One region of the Klebsiella sp. genome, then DNA from elsewhere that is predicted to be linked to it. Evidence: predicted binding sites of a transcription regulator. Region 1 holds the regulator's gene; each other region holds the start of a gene.
What was found. Region 1 encodes CRP, which controls carbon source genes, mostly activating them, when cyclic AMP is high. Its sites were predicted from a motif close to ATGTGANNNNNNTCACAT; they were not measured.

Region 1 (5,312 bases):
GTCAGTCCATACAACGTAAAAGCCTGATTCGCCGTTTTGAAGCGTCAGGGATGTTTGAAGAGACAGGTGAAAGCATGGCGACAGGCACAAGAAAGGCCCGCCTGTGGCGGCGAAAACCTGGGGTGGATATTCATCTTTTCTCACGCAATCTGCTTACCGATTAGCCACAAGACCACATATTGGCTAACCTGCACACTTCATGCGCGGTATAGTATGTATAAAGATTATTAATTGCTCTGGTGCTATGGTTGATATCACTCCCACAGAAATGACGCCCCCCGAAGACGACTCGCAGCAGTTTCACCCGATGCGCGGCGTTGGCAATCGTCATTTGCAAACCATGTTGCCGCGGCTAATCCGTCGCAAACTACGTTTCACTCCACACTGGCAGCGCCTTGAATTACCGGATGGCGACTTTGTCGATCTGGCGTGGAGCGAAGAACCATCTCAGGCTCGTCATAAACCGCGATTGGTGGTGTTTCATGGTCTTGAGGGCAGTCTGCACAGCCCTTATGCTCACGGACTCGTCCACGCGGCCATGCAGCGCGGCTGGCTGGGTGTGGTGATGCATTTTCGCGGCTGTAGCGGCGAACCCAACCGAAATAACCGTATCTACCATTCAGGCGAAACGGAAGACGGCTCCTGGTTTTTACGTTGGCTTCAGCGCGAATACGGCGACGTGCCAACTGCAGCGGTGGGTTACTCGCTCGGGGGCAATATGCTGGGCTGCCTGTTGGCGAAAGAAGGTGACGATGTTCCTGTCGATGCTGCCGTTATCGTCTCAGCGCCGTTTATGCTGGAAGCCTGTAGTTCTCATATGGATAAGGGGTTTTCCCGCGTTTATCAGCGTTATCTGCTCAATCTGCTGAAGGCGAATGCCGCGCGTAAGCTGAAAGCTTATCCGGGCTCTTTGCCGGTTGATTTACGCCAGCTAAAAGGTATGCGCCGCATCCGCGAATTTGACGATAGCATCACCGCCAGGATCCACGGTTTTGCCGATGCGCTAGACTACTATCGCCAGTGTAGTGCGATGCCGCGCTTAAGCGACATCACTAAACCAACGCTGATTATTCATGCGAAGGACGATCCTTTTATGGATCACCACTCCATCCCGCCACAAGAACAGCTACCAGCAAATGTCGAGTATCAACTTACAGAACATGGCGGCCATGTTGGTTTTGTCGGTGGTACGCTGCGTAAGCCGGAAATGTGGTTAGAACAGCGAATCCCGGATTGGCTAACTCGCTGGTTAGGAGGGCAAATATGATTATTCCCTGGCAGGATCTCGATCCCGAAACGCTGGATAACCTGATTGAAAGTTTTGTATTACGCGAAGGCACCGATTATGGTGAACATGAACGTTCTCTGGCGGATAAAGTCGCCGATGTCAAACAACAGCTGAAAAGCGGAGAAGCCGCGCTGGTGTGGTCAGAGCTGCACGAGACGGTCAATATTATGCCCCGCAAGCAGTTTCACGGCTAAGGCGGCATCACACTATCGTTTACCCTGGGAGTTGTTATGTCTGCCAAACATCCGGTGATTGCCGTCACGGGCTCTAGCGGCGCGGGAACCACGACCACCAGCCTCGCCTTTCGCAAAATCTTCGCCCAGCTAAATCTCCACGCCGCCGAAGTGGAAGGCGATAGCTTTCACCGCTACACCCGCCCGGAAATGGACATGGCGATCCGCAAAGCGCGAGATCAGGGCAAACACATCAGCTACTTCGGTCCCGAGGCTAACGATTTCGGCCTGCTGGAGCAGACTTTCAGAGAATACGGGCTGAACGGTACAGGTCAGTCACGCAAGTATTTACACACCTATGATGAAGCCGTGCCGTGGAATCAGGTTCCTGGCACCTTCACTCCCTGGCAGTCTCTGCCCGAACCCACTGACGTGCTGTTTTATGAAGGCCTGCACGGCGGAGTTGTCACGCCCCAGCACAACGTCGCTGACCATGTTGACCTGCTGGTCGGGGTTGTGCCGATCGTTAACCTGGAGTGGATCCAGAAGCTTATCCGCGATACCAGCGAACGCGGCCACTCTCGTGAAGCGGTGATGGATTCCGTCGTTCGCTCGATGGAAGATTACATCAACTTCATCACCCCGCAGTTTTCACGCACTCACCTCAACTTCCAGCGCGTACCTACGGTGGATACGTCCAATCCATTTGCAGCCAAAGCAATCCCATCGCTGGATGAAAGCTTTGTCGTTATCCATTTTCGCAACTTACAGAATATCGATTTCCCCTGGCTACTGGCGATGCTTCAGGGCTCGTTTATCTCGCATATGAACACGCTAGTGGTACCGGGAGGGAAAATGGGGCTGGCCATGGAGCTTATCATGGCACCATTGGTCGAGCGGCTAATGGAAGGCAGGAAAATCAACTAACAAAAAACCCCGGTAGCGCAGCGCATGCCGGGGCGACGAGTTCGCGCAGTTCGGCTTATCCCTCGATCACTTCATAAGAGTGAGTTATGTTTACTGCTTTCTCCAGCATCAGCGCCACCGAGCAATATTTTTCCGCCGATAGGTCAACTGCGCGAGAAACGGCAGCATCTTTCAGCTCCTTACCAGTCACGATAAAATGCAGATTAATATGGGTAAACAGACGCGGTGCTTCCTCGCGACGCTCAGAAGTCAGCTTAACTTCGCAGTTAGTGACGTTATGGCGCCCCTTCTGCAGGATAGAAACCACGTCAATTGCACTGCATCCGCCCGCCGCCATCAGTACCATTTCCATCGGGCTTGGCGCTTTATCCCCGGAATTACCGTCCATCAGAATCTGGTGACCAGAAGCCGACTCACCAATGAAGGTTAACCCTTCAACCCATTTCACTCGCGCTTGCATAAATTTAACTCCAGGGCTGTAATTTTCCTGACAGATTACGCGCACATAACAATTCTCGCAACGGAAGGCGACCTAGGTCATGCTGAAGCGAGACACCAGGAGACACGCGGCGAAAGCTATGCTAAAACAATCGGGATGCTACAGTAATACATTGATGTACTGCATGTATGCAGAGGAGTTCACATTACAGGCTGCAGAAAATTTTCAGCCAGATTCCCAGGTATAGGGATTTAATACGATTGCATGCCCGGATGCCGTGTAGTGTCGGCGCCCGGAGATAGCTTATAACAGAGGATAACCGCGCATGGTGCTTGGCAAACCGCAAACAGACCCTACCCTTGAATGGTTCTTGTCTCATTGCCACATTCATAAGTACCCCTCAAAAAGCACGCTGATCCACCAGGGTGAGAAAGCAGAAACGTTGTACTACATCGTTAAAGGCTCCGTGGCTGTACTCATCAAGGATGAAGAAGGTAAAGAGATGATCCTCTCTTACCTCAACCAGGGCGATTTCATCGGTGAATTAGGCCTGTTTGAAGAAGGTCAGGAACGTAGTGCATGGGTACGTGCGAAAACCGCATGTGAAGTGGCCGAAATCTCCTACAAAAAATTCCGTCAGCTAATCCAGGTTAACCCGGACATCCTGATGCGTCTCTCTTCGCAAATGGCACGTCGCCTGCAGGTTACGTCAGAGAAAGTCGGTAACCTCGCCTTCCTTGACGTTACCGGCCGTATCGCTCAGACGCTGCTGAACCTGGCAAAACAGCCTGATGCGATGACCCACCCGGACGGCATGCAAATTAAAATTACCCGTCAGGAAATCGGTCAGATCGTTGGATGCTCCCGCGAAACCGTTGGCCGTATCCTGAAAATGCTGGAAGATCAAAACCTGATCTCCGCGCACGGCAAAACTATCGTCGTCTACGGTACCCGTTAAGTCGGCAAAACGGCGTATTGCATGGCAATACGCCGTTTTTGTTTCCCCCTCATGTGGCGCAGGCTGATTTACCACCCGGAAGTCAACTACGCACTGCGGCAAACGCTGGTGTTGTGTCTGCCGGTCGCAGTTGGACTTATTCTCGGACATTTACAGCAGGGCTTACTTTTTTCCCTGGTACCAGCCTGTTGCAACATTGCCGGTCTGGACACACCACATAAGCGCTTCTTTAAACGCCTGATTATTGGCGGCTGCCTGTTTGCTGGCTGTAGCCTGATTGTCCAGCTCCTGCTGCAACGCGAGATCCCTCTACCGCTTATTCTCACTGGCCTGGCGCTCATCCTCGGCGTTACTGCCGAAATCAGTTCACTGCACGCAAGACTCCTCCCCGCCTCGCTTATCGCAGCGATTTTTACACTAAGTCTCGCGGGCAACATGCCAATCTGGGAACCACTGCTAATCTACGCGCTCGGCACATTATGGTATGGCGTCTTTAACTGGTTCTGGTTTTGGCTATGGCGCGAACAACCGCTGCGCGAGTCGCTGAGCCTGCTCTACCGCGAACTGGCTAACTATTGCGAGGCCAAATACAGCCTGCTGACCCAGCATACGGACCCGGCCACCTCGCTGCCGCCGCTACTTAACCGCCAGCAGAAAGTGGTTGATCTGATTACCCAGTGTTACCAGCAGATGCATATGCTGGCGGCCAATCAACGCAACGACCACAAACGTCTGTTGCGCGCTTTTCAGGTGGGGTTGGATTTACAGGAGCATATCTCCGTTAGCCTGCATCAGCCGGAAGAAGTGCAGAAACTGGTGGAACGCAGTCACGCAGAAGCAGTGATTCGCTGGAATGCGCAAACCGTTGCCGCCCGCCTGCGTGAGTTGGCGGACGATCTTCTCTACCATCGTTACCCACAGCGCTTTCAGATGGATAAACAGATCGGCGCGCTGGAAAAAATTGCCTGGCAACATCCGGATAACCCGGTCGGCCAGTTCTGCGCCTGGCACTTCAGCCGTATAGCCCGGGTTCTGCGTACCCAGCGTCCTCTGTACACGCGTAACTTGATGGCGGATAAAACCCGACGTTTACCCCTGCTGCCAGCGCTGAGAAGCTACCTGTCGTTTAAATCTCCGGCGTTACGCAACGCCGCGCGCATCAGCGTAATGCTGAGCGCCGCCAGCCTGATGGGCAGCGCATTGCATCTGCCGAAACCCTACTGGATCCTGATGACGGTGCTTTTCGTGACGCAAAACGGCTACGGCGCGACGCGAGTGCGCATTGTTCACCGGGCGGCTGGAACGATTGCCGGACTGGTTATCGCCGGGCTGACGCTACACTTCCACGTGCCTGAAGGCTATACGCTGACCGCCATGCTCTTCATCACGCTGCTAAGCTACCTGATTATTCGTAAGAACTACGGCTGGGCAATGGTTGGTTTTACCGTCACGGCGGTTTATACCCTTCAATTACTCACGCTAAACGGTGAGCAGTTTATCATCGCCAGATTAATCGACACGCTTATT
Region 2 (5,312 bases), on a different contig from region 1:
GAGTAGCTATAGCCACGGGCCAGGCGACGCGCGTTGCCGTCACCATGGTAATGGCTCTGCCAGTATTCCGGTCGATCGAGCATCACCGTTTCGAGTACATAACGCAGTCCGGAACAGGCTTTAGCAGGGAGTAACTCTTCTTCGATTGCTGCGAGGGAAAATAGCGCTTCACGCAGGGCGAAGGTCAGGGCCGGGCCAACTTTCAGGATCGCAAAGTGGTCTTTAACCAACTGGTGCAAAGAGTGCGGGGTTTGATAATCCGTCGAGTGCGCTTCAAATATCAGCGTGTCGTACGCTTCTACCATCTTGCTTAACGCGACAGCTTTCTGTGGTTGATAATCGATGATGTGCGTGTGGTCAAACTCCACGCCGGGCTGGACAACAAGAGCAATGATGCGCGGCCAGATAGCGTCCAGACCCTGTTTTTCAAATGCATGGTGATGAGCTTCCAGCGTGGCGCGTGCCGCTTCTGGTGTGGTGACCTCCAGCTCGGTTAACGTTTCATGAGCGCCGCCGGGAACCGGAACTTCAGTACCAATAACGTAGACAAGATCCGATTCGCCAAAGTGTTCAATGCAGGTTAACTCGGCAACCTTCGCCAGACGTGCGGCACGTTCAGCAACGATGGCGTCCGTCAACGGAACGGGGTCGCCCTGGCAGGACATGCTGCAATCAAGGTGGATCTTTTTAAATCCGGCTGCCACATAACTTTTAATGAGGTCGTCGGCATTACCCATCGCCTGTTTTGCTGGCAGATTTTGCCAGCGGTTGGGGCCAAGGTGATCCCCACCCAGAATCAGCTGATCTTGGGAAAAATGAAGCGAGTCGGCGAGCTGGTGGACAAAGTCACGGAAATCTGCTGGCGTCATACCCGTGTAACCGCCGAACTGATCAACCTGATTGGAGGTCGCTTCTATCAGCAATGGTGTGCCGTTGGCGTGGGCGTAGCGTATTGCGGATTCCAGTACCAGTGGATGAGCGGAACAAACGGCATAAATCCCGTTGGCCTTCCCCCGTTTATGCTGTTCCACTATTTTGGTCAGATGTTTCACTTTCCTCTCCAGTTCAGATAATTACGGCATTAATCTTTCGTTTTGTTTCAGTTAATACTGCATCATGGTCTTGTGAAAATAAAACGAAAGATAATAGTTTTCCGATCTGTTTCACAAAAGAAACGTAATGAAAGGTTTCAGCGATGCTATAGCGTGCGGATAACGCGCCCATGGGCTTGCATTCCGTTAAAAGAAAGGCGTTAATAGGCAAAACGAAATGAAACGAAAGAATTGACCAAAGGATTTCATATGAGCAATACCGACTCTTCTGCGGGCAAACGCATAACGGGCACCAGCGAAAGGCGTGAGCAGATCATCCAGCGGTTGCGACAGCAGGGAAGCGTGCAGGTGAACGATCTTTCCGGATTGTTTGGCGTGTCGACGGTAACTATTCGCAACGATCTGGCATTCCTGGAAAAGCAGGGCATTGCCGTTCGTGCGTATGGTGGGGCGCTGATTTGCGACAGTCATACGCCAGGCTCGGAACCTTCTGTTGAAGATAAAAGCGCCCTCAATACGGCGGTAAAACGTAGTATTGCCAGGATGGCCGCTGAACTGATAAAGCCAGGACATCGGGTGATTCTGGACTCCGGTACCACCACTTACGAAATTGCCCGCCTGATGCGCCAGCATACCGATGTGATTGCGATGACCAACGGCATGAATGTCGCCAATGCATTACTGGAGGCGGAAGGCGTTGAACTGTTGATGACCGGGGGGCACCTGCGTCGCCAGTCGCAATCTTTTTATGGCGACCAGGCGGAGCAATCTTTGCAGAACTACCACTTCGATATGCTGTTTCTCGGCGTTGATGCCATTGATTTAGAGCGTGGTGTCAGTACGCATAATGAAGATGAGGCGAGGCTTAACCGTCGGATGTGTGAAGTGGCAGAGCGGATTATTGTGGTCACTGATTCCACAAAATTCAATTGTTCCAGCCTGCATAAAATCATTGATACGCAGCGTATCGATATGATTATCGTTGATGAAGGCATTCCTGCTGACAGCCTGGAAGGGTTACGGAAGAATGGAATAGATGTGATTTTAGTCGGTGCCTGAAGTTTTTACAAAAGCCCTCTCCCGCAGGGGAGAGGGCTAAATATCTTAGTATCACGTCACCGGCGCTGGGTTAAACACCGCTAGCTGATTATGTAAGCCCCACTGATCCGAGAAGGTTTTCTTGCGGCCGCTGGCGACATCAAGAATAAATTCAAACAGCTTCAGACCCACGTCTTCGATAGTCTCTTCACCGGTGGCGATGGTTCCCGCGTTGATATCCATTAAGTCAAACCAACGATTCGCCAGCTCGGTACGCGTCGCCATCTTAATGACCGGCACCGCGACCAGGCCATACGGCGTACCGCGACCGGTGGTGAATACCTGCACCGTGATCCCAGAGGCCACCTGCTGGGTACCGCAGACAAAATCACTGGCTGGCGTTGCGGCGTAAATCAGGCCGCGTTTGGTTGGACGCTGTCCCGGAGAAAGCACTTCGGCAATCGCGCTCTTACCGGATTTCGCGATAGAACCGAGCGCCTTTTCCACCACGTTTGCCAGGCCGCCTTTCTTGTTGCCTGGGGAAGGGTTGGCGCTGCGGTCGGTTTTGCCCATATCGAGATAGTTATCGTACCAGGCCATCTCTTCCAGCAGACGTTTACCCACTTCTTCGTTGATGGCGCGTGGCGTCAGCAGATGGATGGCATCGCGCACTTCGGTCACTTCGGAGAACATCACGGTTGCGCCGCAGCGCACCAGCAGGTCGGACGCATAGCCCACCGCCGGGTTGGCGGTCACGCCAGAAAACGCATCGCTGCCGCCGCACTGCATACCGACCACCAGCTCGGAGGCCGGGCAGGTTTCACGTTGGCGCTGGTTCAGTTTCTCCAGATGCCGCTCGGCAACTTGCAGAATATCGTCGACCATCGATTTAAAACCGACGTGCTTTTCGTCTTGCAGGCTAACGATACTGGCGCTATCCACCGGGATGCTTTTCACATCATCGGTACCTTCCAGCAGACGCTCTGGCTGAAGTTTTTCGCAGCCGAGGCCAATTACCATCACTTCGCCGCCGAAATTCGGGTTAAGCGCAAGGTTGTGAATGGTACGGATAGGCACGACCGCCGCCGGGGCGTTAATCGCCACGCCGCAGCCATAAAGGTGGTTCAGGCCGACTACGCCATCAACGTTGGGATATTTCGGCAGCAGATCGCGTTCGATAATTTTAACCACGTAATCTACAACGCCCGCCACGCAGTGCACGCTGGTGCTAATGCCGAGCAGGTTTTTGCTCCCCACGCTACCGTCCGCGTTGCGATACCCTTCGAAGGTGTAGCCTTCCAGCGGCGGCAGTGGCTCGGGAACTTTGGTCGCCAGTGGCAGGGTGTTGAGCGGTGGCGCTTCCGGCAGCTCGACCAGCGATTCATCAATCCAGCTACCCTGCGCGATATCACGTACCGCGTAGCCAATCACTTCGCCATAGCGGATGATTTCACCGTGTGCGGGAATATTGACCAACGCGACCTTATGGCCTTGCGGGATATGTTCAACGAGCGTGAGTCCATCAGGGAAACGCGTTCCGGCCGTTAAACCTCGATCGTTAACAATAATCGCCACATTATCCGTTTCGTGTACTTTTATATAAAACGCCGTCGGCGATTCTTGTCTAATTTCAATGTCAGCCATTGTCCAGTATTCTCCAGCAAGGTGCGAATAATAAAATAAAACGGTTATATCCGTCATATTTCAAGCTGCATGTGCGTTGGCTTTCCTCGCTCACCCCAGTCACTTACTTTAGTAAGCTCCTGGGGATTCCCTTCGTTGCCGCCTTCATGCAACTCGAAATATTTAGGGTATATTCAATTTCTGATGCTCAGATTTGTGGAATTAAGAATGTCAGGTGTTTAGATTTAAAAATGTGATCTAAATCACTCATTTTTGCGAGAGGGAGTCAGGTATAGAAGGAAATCACAGGAACTGTGCATCAGCGCCCACTGATTATTGCATTTGCACAATTATAATGGTTTTTGTTATCTCTTTGTGGGGTTTATGCACAGTGATCAAATACCGTGAGCTGATTATACTGAGTCATGCTTGCAATGCGTCGGATAAGTAAATCGACAGTATCTAAGATCGATTTATAAATAACTAAAATCACACCAGTAATAAATGATGGAAGGTGTGTCGTACCTGAGGAATATAAAATGAGTGTGGATGCAGCAATAGAGCAGAAAAAGGGTATGCCAACCCGATATTTAATTCTGTTGATAATATTTATTGTTACTGCCGTTAACTATGCAGACCGTGCGACGCTATCTATTGCCGGTACCGAAGTGGCGAAAGAGTTGCAGCTGAGTGCAATCTCAATGGGTTATATTTTCTCCGCTTTCGGTTGGGCCTATTTGCTGATGCAAATTCCAGGCGGCTGGCTGCTGGACAAATTTGGCTCGAAGAAAGTCTACACCTACAGCCTGTTCTTCTGGTCGCTGTTTACCTTCCTGCAAGGCTTTGTGGATGTATTTCCGCTGGCCTGGGCGGGTATCTCAATGTTTATCATGCGTTTTATGCTGGGCTTCTCGGAAGCACCTTCTTTCCCGGCAAACGCCCGTATCGTTGCGGCCTGGTTCCCGACCAAAGAACGCGGTACCGCATCCGCTATCTTTAACTCCGCACAATATTTTTCTCTGGCGCTGTTCTCTCCGTTGCTGGGCTGGCTGACTTTTGCCTGGGGCTGGGAACATGTGTTTACCGTCATGGGTGTGATTGGTTTTGTCCTGACCGGTCTGTGGGTTAAGTTCGTTCACAACCCAACCGACCATCCGCGGATGACCAAAGAAGAGCTGAAGTTTATCTCTGAGAACGGCGCAGTTGTCGATATGGATCATAAAAAGCCGGGTAGTGCAGCGGCCAGCGGTCCTAAACTTCACTATATCAAGCAGCTGTTGACCAACCGCATGATGCTGGGCGTGTTCTTCGGCCAATATTTTATCAACACCATCACCTGGTTCTTCCTCACCTGGTTCCCGATTTATCTGGTGCAGGAAAAGGGGATGTCGATTCTGAAAGTGGGTCTGGTGGCATCTATTCCAGCGCTGTGCGGCTTTGCCGGCGGGGTGCTGGGTGGAGTGTTCTCCGACTATCTGATTAAACGTGGTTTTTCTATCACCGTGGCGCGTAAGCTGCCGATTGTCCTCGGAATGCTGCTGGCCTCGACCATCATTCTGTGCAACTACACCGATAATACCGTGTTGGTGGTGAGCCTGA
Region 3 (5,312 bases), on a different contig from region 1:
TTATCGCAATAGCATCATCGTGACCTGGATCGCAATCGAGTATAATTTTTCTTTTTTCCATTTTTATTTCCTCTTTTCGCTTTTAAAGCATATTTATGTTATTACAGCAGGGTTAAGTAGGTAGCTTTTGCAGCATACCAGGCAAAAACTGATACTGAATATGAGAAATCTCATACAGGGAAGCGACCGTGAAAGAAATCCAAAATGAAAATCTCAAACAGCAATTGATAAGCGACTCGGGGTACCTGGAAAAATTTTCCGTCGATGTTGTGCGGGATACACGATTGTTCCACGTTGTGGCAGGGGATTATATTGTCAAAGAGGGGGCTCAACCCGCGCACCTTTTTTACCTCGCACGCGGCCGGGCTAAGCTTTACACCACATCAGCTAATGGTCGGGTCTCGCTGATCGACTTCTTTGGCGCACCCTGCTTTATCGGCGAGATAGAACTCATTGACAAACATCACGATCCGCGTGGCGTTCAGGCCATCGAAGAGTGCTGGTGCCTGGCGCTGCCCATTGCTTCATTCCGCCCGTTGTTGCTGAACGACGTCATTTTCCTGCGTAATCTCTGTATCGCGTTAAGCCAAAAAAACTATCGCAACATCGTGTCACTCACCCAAAATCAATCTTTTCCGCTGGTGAATCGTCTGGCAGCATTTATTTTATTAACTCAGCATTGTGATATTTATCACGAAAAACATACACCGGCGGCGGAATATATGGGAGTGTCGTATCGTCATTTATTATATGTGATCGCACAATTCTGTCAGGAAGGCCTGCTGGTTAAACAGAAATCCGGCTACGCTCTTGGTAATAAGAAGAAACTGATCGCCCTCGCGCGGGAGATGGACCCGGATAATAATTTTGCTGATTTACTCTATTGAGCAGCGTGTGGATTCAAGAAGTGCTCTGTTCAAGATGAAGAAGCCAGGTCATCGCGTCATCGCGATTCGTCGCGCACATCTCCACTTCAGGCTTCAGACTGCCACACACTTTAGGCCTTAACGGCGAGCCAAAAATATTGCACAGGTTGCTGTCTGATAGCTGTATGCACCGGGTGTTTGCGGGCTTGCCCTGCGGCATACCCGGAATGGGGCTGGAGATAGAAGGAGCGATACAGCAAGCTCCGCAGTCGGGGCGGCATTCCATAATCGACTCTTCTGATAACGCTTTTGGCGGCCCAGACTAAACGTTTTACCTGAAGATAGCAAAACACACGAATTCCACTTGCCTGAAAGGCCCGGCGCGAGTAGTTTTACGCGATATTTTTGACCCTTTATGTGACAGGATTACCGCAATGCCAAGAGCGAATGAAATTAAAAAAGGTATGGTGCTGAATTACAACGGCAAACTGCTGATTGTTAAAAACATTGATATTCAGTCACCCAGCGCCCGTGGCGCCGCAACGCTGTACAAAATGCGTTTCTCTGACGTACGTACCGGCCTGAAAGTGGAAGAGCGCTTTAAAGGCGATGATATCGTCGATACCGTGACCCTGACCCGTCGTTTCGTTGACTTCTCCTATATTGATGGCAACGAATACGTCTTTATGGATAAAGAAGACTACACCCCGTATATCTTTACTAAAGAGCAGATTGAAGAAGAACTGCTGTTTATTCCTGAAGGCGGGATGCCGGACATGCAGGTTCTGACCTGGGACGGTCAGCTGCTGGCCCTTGAACTACCGCAGACCGTTGACCTGGAAATCGTCGAAACGGCGCCGGGCATCAAAGGTGCATCCGCGAGCGCCCGTAACAAACCGGCGACCCTGAGCACCGGCCTGGTGGTTCAAGTTCCTGAATACCTGAGCGCAGGCGAGCGCATTCGTATCCATATCGAAGAGAGCCGATATATGGGCCGCGCGGACTAAGTCCTGCTTTTTTGCCAAAATGAAACACAGAGGACAGCGCCAGGCTGTCCTTTTTTATTTGTACCTTATCTGGTATCGCGGATCGCCTGGCTCATATCTACGCCAGGTTGCAATCGTCGCTCTCCTCGCCAAAGTTATTATACCAATAATAAATTATTTGCCGCTGCTCCATGGTCATTGTTTCCACACCTGGCAACAAACTCGGCGTCCTTGATTGATCAAGCTCACACAAAGCGGATAAATTCGGCTCACCAATTTAATTTGTTGTCATATAACTTTACACTACTGAATGTTAATCGTCAGTTAATCAGGTGTATGAATAATGACTACCATTGCTACCGCTACGCTGCCGGAAGGCGTGCAGCTCCCTCAGTACGATCGCAACCAACTGCGTTCGCGTATTGTGCATTTCGGTTTCGGCGCGTTTCATCGCGCGCACCAGGCCCTACTCACCGACAGGGTGCTCAACGCCAGCGGTGGGGACTGGGGGATTTGCGAGATTAGCCTGTTCAGCGGCGATCGGCTTATGAGCCAGCTTCGCCAACAAGATCATCTGTTTACCGTGCTGGAGAAAGGGGCCGAGGGTAATCAGCCGATCGTTGTCGGCGCAGTGCATGAATGTCTGAACGCCAAACTTGATTCACTGGCTGCCATTATTGAGAAATTTTGCGAACCGCAGGTCGCCATTGTTTCTCTAACCATTACCGAGAAAGGCTACTGCATTGACCCTGCCAGCGGCCTGCTGGACATGACGCAGCCACGCATTATTCATGACCTGGAAAACCCTACGCAGCCGCAATCGGTGCCTGGTATTCTGGTCGAAACGCTGGCGCGCCGCCGCCAACGTGGACTGGCGCCGTTTACCGTTCTCTCCTGCGATAATATTCCCAACAATGGGCATGTGGTGAAAAATGCCGTGCTGGGAATGGCTGAAAAACGCGATTTGGAGCTGGCGCAGTGGATTGCTGAACACGTCAGCTTTCCCGGCACGATGGTGGACCGCATTGTGCCAGCCGCCACCGATGAGTCGCTGGCGGAGATTAGCGCCGTGCTGGGAGTGGAAGACCCCTGCGCAATTAGCTGCGAGCCGTTTATTCAATGGGTTGTCGAAGATAACTTTGTTGCCGGTCGCCCGGACTGGGAAGCGGCTGGCGTACAGATGACGGATGATGTGCTGCCGTGGGAACAGATGAAGCTGCGGATGCTCAACGGCAGCCATTCGTTTCTTGCCTGGCTGGGTTATCTGGCGGGCCACGAACATGTCAGCGACTGTATGCAGGACCCGGTTTTCCGCAGCGCCGCTTACCGTTTGATGCTTGATGAACAGGCACCAACACTCTCAATCACCGGTGTCGACCTGACGGCCTATGCTGACAGCCTGATCGAGCGTTTCAGCAACCCCTCGCTGAAACATCGCACCTGGCAAATTGCTATGGACGGTAGCCAGAAGCTGCCGCAGCGTATGCTTGACGGTATCCGTATCCACCTTGCTCGCGGAAGCCAGTGGCCGCTGCTGGCGCTGGGCGTGGCGGGCTGGATGCGCTATGTTAGCGGCATTGACGACGCTGGAAATACGATTGATATCCGCGACCCGCTGGCGGATAAAATTGGAAGAATTGTATCCGCCAGCAATGAACAACAGCGCGTTAGCGCCCTACTCTCCCTGGAAGAAATTTTTGGCTGCGACCTTTCGCAAAATCCGCAGTTCGTCGCCAACATCACCGCCGCGTGGCATCAACTTGTGACCGCCGGCACTCGCCAGGCGATTAGCGCCGCGCTGGATTCTTAACAATTTCTGCCTTTAAGCGGACAGAGAGCCTTATCTGTCCGCGGTAAGGCTTCTCTTTTCACTTTTTTTTCGTCAGGATAGTCTCAACTGTTACAACATTACATTTATCCTGGAGAAAAGGTGACCAAAACTAACTTGATCACGGGATTTCTCGGCAGTGGCAAAACGACCTCGATTTTGCATCTGCTGGCCCATAAGCCCGCGGATGAAAAATGGGCCGTTCTGGTCAACGAATTTGGCGAAGTGGGCATCGACGGCGCACTGCTGGCCGAGAGCGGAGCTCTGCTTAAAGAAATCCCCGGCGGCTGCATGTGCTGTGTCAACGGCCTGCCAATGCAGGTTGGGCTCAATACGCTGCTGCGCCAGGGAAAACCAGACCGCTTGTTAATAGAGCCAACCGGTCTTGGCCATCCCAAACAGATCCTCGATATTCTGACCGCCGCAGTATACGAGCCGTGGATCGACCTGCGCGCGACGCTATGTGTGCTGGACCCGCGTCAGTTGCTCGACGAAAAGGTGGTGACCAACGAAAACTTTCGTGACCAGTTAGCCGCCGCCGATATTGTCATCGCCAATAAAGCTGACCGCGCGACCAGCGAAAGCCAACTGGCCTTTACAACATGGTGGCAGACCTATGCCGGAGAGCGTCAGCACGTCAGCGCCACCCAGGGCAATATTGACCCTGTTTGGCTTGATTCGCCGCGCCGCAACGTCACGCCGCTACCTGAAAGCGCTGAACACGCGCATAGTCACGGGCAAAAACCAGGCCTGGCGGCGCTTAATCTCCCTACCCATCAGCGCTGGCGCCGCAGTCTTAATAGCGGTCAGGGCTATCAGGCCTGCGGCTGGATTTTTGACGCCGAGACCATTTTTGACACCGTTGGCCTGCTCGAATGGGCGCGACTTGCGCCGGTCGGACGCGTTAAAGGTGTGATGCGTATTGCCGAAGGACTGGTGCGTATCAATCGCCAGCAGCTTGACCTGCATATTGAGACGCAGAACGTTGCGCCGCCGGATAGCCGCATTGAGCTGATCGCTGATTCCGATACCGACTGGAACGCGCTACAGGCCTCCTTGTTGAAGCTTCGTTTAAGTTAAGGCGGCTATGGTTGCCGTCGTTTTACACAACACGCGATAATTATGATTAAAAATCGAATTCCCCTTATCCTGCTGCTGAACGCGGCGGGTATAGCGCTATTTTGCTCGTGGTACTTTCCTGTTAACCATGGTTTCTGGAATCCGCTGGATTCCGCTATCTTCTATTTCTTTAACCACCTGGTTGGAGTGAGCCCTGCTTACACCTGGCTGCTGGCAATTATCAACAACCGCGCATTCGACGCCTGCTCGCTGCTGGCAATGGGCAGCCTGATGCTGAGCTTCTGGTTTAAAGAACAGAGCGCCGGACGCCGCCGGGTGATTATCATCGGCCTGGTAATGCTGCTCGCCGCCGTCGTCATCAATCAGTTGGCTCAGCATCTGATGCCGGTCAAACGCGCCAGCCCCTCGCTCTCTTTCACCGACATTACTAAAGTGAGTGATGTGATCTCATTTCCCACTAAAGATGCCTCTAAGGATAGCTTCCCAGGCGATCACGGCATGATGCTGCTGATTTTTGCCGCCTTTATGTGGCGCTATTTTGGTCATCGCGCG
Region 4 (5,312 bases), on a different contig from region 1:
GTGCTGTGGGGATCGCTGGTGCCGATTGTCATCGCGTTGCTTGCGTTGCTGGTCGGCGGACGAGCAGCGAAACGAACCTAATTTTTGCGTGATTTAACGCCAGCACGCACGGCGTCTCGCATTGAGCGAATTAAGGTTTCTTTGCTGCGACCCCGGCGGAAAATCAGCGAGAAGGGAGCCTGATAGCCATATTCTGTTGGCAGCAGGGCGCGCAGCTTTTGCGATTGCACCCAGGGCAAAGCGTAGTGTTCCGGCAGATAGCCGACGTATTTGCCGGACAAAATCAGCATCAGCTGCGCTTCCATACTTTCTGCGCTCGCGACGCTCTGCTTAAAGCCTTTGCGCCCTAAATCGCTGCTGCTCCAGTAGCTGCGGGTGACCATTCGCATCTCGGAAATAAGCGCTTCCGTCGGGTGCTTAACGGTAAATAGAGAGTGTTTGTCACCGCAATAGAGCCAGTTTTGTTCGCGATAAAGTGGGTGAGACACCACGCTATTGGCCTGTAAAGAGAAGGTGCCCACGGCGAGATCCAGTTCATTATTCAGTACGCCCTGCAAAAGCGCGTTCGGGCTTCTGACCTGTAAATTAATGTGCACCAGCGGGAAGCGCTCGCTAAACGTGGCGATGATTTCGCTCATCGGCAGCATCGGGTCGGTAATCGTCGAGTCAATTACGCCAAGATTAAAAATCCCGGTCTGCTCGCCGCGCAGCGTCGCCGTGTTGCGCTCAAAATCCTCCATCGAATTCAGCAGATCGATGCTTTGCTGGAGCACGGTTTCCCCTTTTTCGGTCAGAGAAAAACCGCCTCTACCGCGACGACATAGGGTGATGCCGAGCTTCTCTTCCAGTTCACTCATATAGTTGCTGATGGCTGAAACGGTCAGGTTAAGTTCCTGCTGCGCATTGGCAAAGCCCTGATATTTCGCCACGGTAATAAAAACGTGTAACAGCCGCAGATTCGGAAATTTTCCAACTGACATAAAGGGGATGCTCCGCTGTAAGCCCCGGGGTTTGTTTTTGTTTTTCTAAACTAATTTTTTGCTTTTGACTATTTTTTCTCTCATCCGCGTTCAGCAGTATGTCTTCATCGCCTCGAAAAGCCCTGGAGACACAGCAATGACATCCTTAATTGAACATGAATACCCGCAGCCGCAGGATGGCGAAATTCCGCGTTTTAGCGGGTTACCCACTTTTTTTCGCCTGCCTTTTGCGCCACAGGCCGCCGATCTGGATATCGGCGTGGTGGGCGTGCCGTGGGATGGCGGAACCACCAACCGCGCGGGGACTCGCCACGGGCCACGCGAGCTACGCAATGCCTCAAGCCTGGTGCGTCGGGTCCACCAGACCACCCGCCGTTCTCCCTATGATTACGCCCGCGTTGGCGATCTGGGGGATGTGCGTATCAATCCGGTAGATATGCAGGATAGCCTGGCGCGCATTGAAGCATGGTATCGCGCCCTTGATGAGCTGCAGGTGATGCCTCTAACGGCTGGCGGCGATCATCTCACTACGCTGCCGATTTTACGGGCGCTCGGACGGGATAAGGCGTTGGGGATGATCCATTTTGATGCCCACTCGGATACTAACGACAGCTATTTCGGCGGCGAGCGCTTTACCCACGGTACTCCGTTTCGTCGTGCGGTAGAAGAAGGCGTTCTCGACCCGCAACGCACGGTGCAAATCGGCATCCGCGGAGCACTGTTTTCCGCCGATGAGCACCGCTGGGCGGAGGAGAACGGTATCACCATCATCCGTATGGAGCAGGTGGACGAGTTGGGTATCGACAAGGTGATGCAGAGGGCGCGTGAGATTGTTGGCGAGCAGCCTACCTATATCAGCTTCGATATCGATGTGCTGGATCCGGTCTATGCGCCCGGTACCGGAACGCCGGAAATTGGCGGTATGACTACGTTGCAGGCTCAGCGCTGCGTTCGTCAGCTTGCTGGATTGAATCTGATTGGTGCCGACGTGGTGGAAGTCTCGCCGCCCTTTGACCAGGGCAATCTCACTAGTCTGACCGGCGCGACCATGATGTTTGAACTTCTGTGCCAGCTTGCCGATGCCCATCATCGGCGTATTTCTCAATAACAGCGGAGAATTATGATGAAAAGAAATCTCTCATTGCGCTATCTCGCCACTGCGTTGGTTCTGGCATCAGGACTTGTTACGGCGGCTAATGCGGCGGATGCGACTCTGTCGCCGGGAAAACTGAAAATAGCGATGGAAGTCGCTTACCCACCTTTTGAATCCTGGCAGGATGACAAAATCGTCGGTTTTGATGCTGAACTGGCGGCGTTATTAAGCCAAAAAGCGGGCCTGACGCTACAGTTGGTGGATACCAAATTTAGCAGCCTGATCCTCGGCCTGAGCGGGGGACGTCAGGATGCGGTCATCTCCGCGCTCTATATCACTGCGGAGCGTACCCAGCAGGCGGATGCGATCCCTTATGCTAAAACGGGGGCCTATATTATGGTGCGCAGCGATAGCAAAGTTGCGCCGCAAACGGAAAACGAACTTTGTGGTTTAACCATTGGGCTACAGCAGGGTACATCGTGGGTGAAAAAGCTGCATGAGCTTTCGGCGAGCTATTGCCAGGCGCAGGGTAAAGGGGCGATTGAGATTAAAGAGTTCCCGACCGCGCCGGAGACGCTGCAGGCACTGCTCTCCGGCAATATTCAGGCTCAGGTAGATATTGCGGGTGTGGTAAGCCTGTTCACCCAACGCAGCAAAGGGCGACTGAAGGTCAGTTCTCCGCAGACGATATATCCGCAAACGCTGGGTATTTACATCAAGAAGGGCAACCAGGCGCTGACGCAACAGTTGACCTCCGCACTGAAAACCCTGCGTGAAAATGGTGAGTACAGCGCCTTGCTGAAAAAATATGCGGTATACGGCATCACCGATGACACGGTGCAGTAGTGTGTAAAAAATCTAAAATATACAGATGAACGGACACTGTAATGAGATGCTTATCACATTTTTAGCGTGATTAAACCGTTTGGTATGATTTAAAATCACTACTTATCAATGTCTTACTTTTTACCCTACAATTCATTGTGTACTCAGTGTGTAAAATTACACACTGATCACAATTCATATCTTCTCTGCATGCTTTAATTCCTCTCACCAAAACAGAGAGGATTGCTCATGAAACACATGATGATTTGCTGCGGCGCCGGTGTTGCGACCAGTACCGTTGCGTTAAATAAGCTCCAGGACTTCCTGAAAAAAGAGAATATTCTCGATAAAGTGCGTATTTCCCAGGGAACCGTGGCTGAAGCCAAAACCCGCGACGATGTAGATTTTATTGTTTCCACTTCACCGGTTGCGCTTTCTATTCCCGTTGTTAACGCTCTACCGCTATTAACCGGTATGGGTACTGATAAAGTTTTCAGCAGCGTCAAAGAATTAATTCTCGCCGAGGGTTAAGCCATGTTTATTGTTGATTACATTGTAGGTTTAGGGGCATCGGTCATGATGCCGCTAATATTTATGCTCCTCGGTTTGATATTACGCCTGTCGCTGAGCAAAGCATTAAAAGCCGGTTTAATGGTTGGTATTGGTTTTATCGGCTTAAGCATTACCGTTAATCTGATGATCGATTCCCTGACCCCGGTGAGCCATGCGCTGGTGGAGCGTTTTGGTCTGAATCTCAACGTACTGGACGTGGGCTGGCCTGCCGCCGCAGCGGTAGCGATGGGGACCCGGGTCGGCGCGCTGGTGATTCCGGTGTGCGTCGCGATTAACGTTCTGATGTTGTACACCAAAACCACGCGGGTACTGAACGTGGATATCTGGAACCTGTGGCATCATGCTTTTACCGGTTCTCTGGTGACGATTATTACCGACAGCCTGTGGCTGGGGATATTTGCTGCCGGTATCAACTGTATAATTACGATGGTGATCGCTGACCGTACCAGTGGTGATGTCGAGAAATACCTGAATCTGCCTTCTATTTCGGTACCGCACGGTTTTTCCGCATCATTTGTCCCGGCCGCGTGGTTGGTGAATGCCATTGTTGACCGCATCCCGGTTATTCGCGATATCAAAATTGATACCGAAGTTATCCAGAAAAGATTATCTATTCTCGGCGATCCGGCCTCTCTGGGGGCAATTATCGGCGCACTGTTGGGTATTATCGCGGGTATCGAAGTGAAAGCTATTCTGCAAACCGCAATTACCATGGCGGCGGTCATGACCATTATTCCGCGGATGGCGAAAATGCTGATGGAAGGGGTCTATCCGATTAGCGAACGTATTCAGGAGATAGCTCAGTCACGTGCCGGTTCATTCGGTAAAATCGCTATCGGCCTGGATTCAGCCGTGAGCGTTGGGCACCCGGTGACGCTGTCCGTATCGATGCTGATGATCCCGGTGATGCTGGTACTGGCGGCGATTATTCCGGGCAACCAGTTCCTGCCGTTCGCGTCCCTTACCGGATTACCGTTCGCCTTCGTGCTGGTGACGGCAGTTTGTCGCGGTGATATGTTCCGTACGCTACTGACCGGGCTGTTAACCTTAAGTCTGGCGCTGTTGATTGGTACCAGCCTGGCGCCGATTGTCACCAGCACCGCGGTGAGCACCGGCTTCTCGCTGCCGCAGGGGACCACCAGTATTAGCAGCGTGGATTATGCCGGGGCGATGCTGCCGTGGGCGATTATCCAGAGCTTCCACCTCAAAGAGATCGGTGTGGGTATCCTGACGCTGTGCACCATCGTGCTGGTGTTGTGGAACCGCCGTAAGCTGGCGCAGGAGAATGAGCAAGCGGCAGCAGAAGTGAGCGTGGAGGCCGGAAAATGATGTTTAGCGCACAGCGGGTGGTGAAGTTTACCGGGAACGTGAGTCGGACGGTTTTGTTAACCCGACTGGCAGATAGCCTGCAGGCCGACGGACTGGTTAAACCAAGTTTTGCCGATGGGGTACTTGAACGGGAAAAAGTCTATCCCACCGGGATATTTATGGAGACCCATAGCGTCGCCATTCCGCATACCGAGTTTGAGCATGTTAACCAGACCGGTTTTGCAATCGGCATTAACCTGGCGGGGGTTGAATTTCAGCGTACCGACGAGCCTGAAGAGAGCGTTGTCCCGCAGATAGTCGTGATGATGGCGATTGATAAAACTTGCGAAAAAGTGGCAATTATTCAATCCTTGTTCGCATTATTGGCCGATCGCGATCGAGTTAACGATATCGTGAAAATGACGCCAGAGGAGATTGCAAAAGTGTTCACCGATGCCGTCGTCACGCAGTAAGATGAAATGATGAGCTCAATACGGTGAAGCCGCAACCGACGAGGGACAAGATGTTACGAA

Region 2: garD (galactarate dehydratase) is a predicted target of CRP. The motif match lies at 3,965-3,982, and genes of this name have one in related genera.
Region 3: QVF11_RS01150 (mannitol dehydrogenase family protein) is a predicted target of CRP. The motif match lies at 2,086-2,103, and genes of this name have one in related genera.
Region 4: QVF11_RS25030 (PTS sugar transporter subunit IIB) is a predicted target of CRP. The motif match lies at 2,961-2,978, and genes of this name have one in related genera.

What each region holds. Positions count from the first base shown of each region.
Region 1 is NZ_JAPUEW010000079.1:16,309-21,620, forward strand. It holds gene QVF11_RS23365 (NUDIX domain-containing protein) at 1-164, shown strand, start outside; gene QVF11_RS23370 (hydrolase) at 269-1,267, shown strand; gene QVF11_RS23375 (YheU family protein) at 1,264-1,482, shown strand; gene QVF11_RS23380 (phosphoribulokinase) at 1,519-2,388, shown strand; gene QVF11_RS23385 (OsmC family protein) at 2,444-2,848, opposite strand; gene crp (cAMP-activated global transcriptional regulator CRP) at 3,153-3,785, shown strand; gene QVF11_RS23395 (YccS/YhfK family putative transporter) at 3,837-5,312, shown strand, end outside.
Region 2 is NZ_JAPUEW010000019.1:13,334-18,645, forward strand. It holds gene kbaZ (tagatose-bisphosphate aldolase subunit KbaZ) at 1-1,052, opposite strand, end outside; gene QVF11_RS07895 (DeoR family transcriptional regulator) at 1,302-2,111, shown strand; gene garD (galactarate dehydratase) at 2,163-3,734, opposite strand; gene garP (galactarate/glucarate/glycerate transporter GarP) at 4,253-5,312, shown strand, end outside.
Region 3 is NZ_JAPUEW010000005.1:57,819-63,130, forward strand. It holds gene rihB (ribosylpyrimidine nucleosidase) at 1-61, opposite strand, end outside; gene QVF11_RS01135 (transcriptional regulator YeiL) at 189-887, shown strand; gene QVF11_RS01140 (YkgJ family cysteine cluster protein) at 901-1,152, opposite strand; gene yeiP (elongation factor P-like protein YeiP) at 1,301-1,873, shown strand; gene QVF11_RS01150 (mannitol dehydrogenase family protein) at 2,196-3,662, shown strand; gene QVF11_RS01155 (CobW family GTP-binding protein) at 3,783-4,760, shown strand; gene QVF11_RS01160 (phosphatase PAP2 family protein) at 4,797-5,312, shown strand, end outside.
Region 4 is NZ_JAPUEW010000088.1:10,592-15,903, reverse strand. It holds gene QVF11_RS25050 (MFS transporter) at 1-81, shown strand, start outside; gene QVF11_RS25045 (LysR family transcriptional regulator) at 78-980, opposite strand; gene speB (agmatinase) at 1,117-2,088, shown strand; gene QVF11_RS25035 (ABC transporter substrate-binding protein) at 2,104-2,919, shown strand; gene QVF11_RS25030 (PTS sugar transporter subunit IIB) at 3,148-3,429, shown strand; gene QVF11_RS25025 (PTS galactitol transporter subunit IIC) at 3,433-4,800, shown strand; gene QVF11_RS25020 (PTS sugar transporter subunit IIA) at 4,797-5,252, shown strand; gene QVF11_RS25015 (MerR family transcriptional regulator) at 5,303-5,312, shown strand, end outside.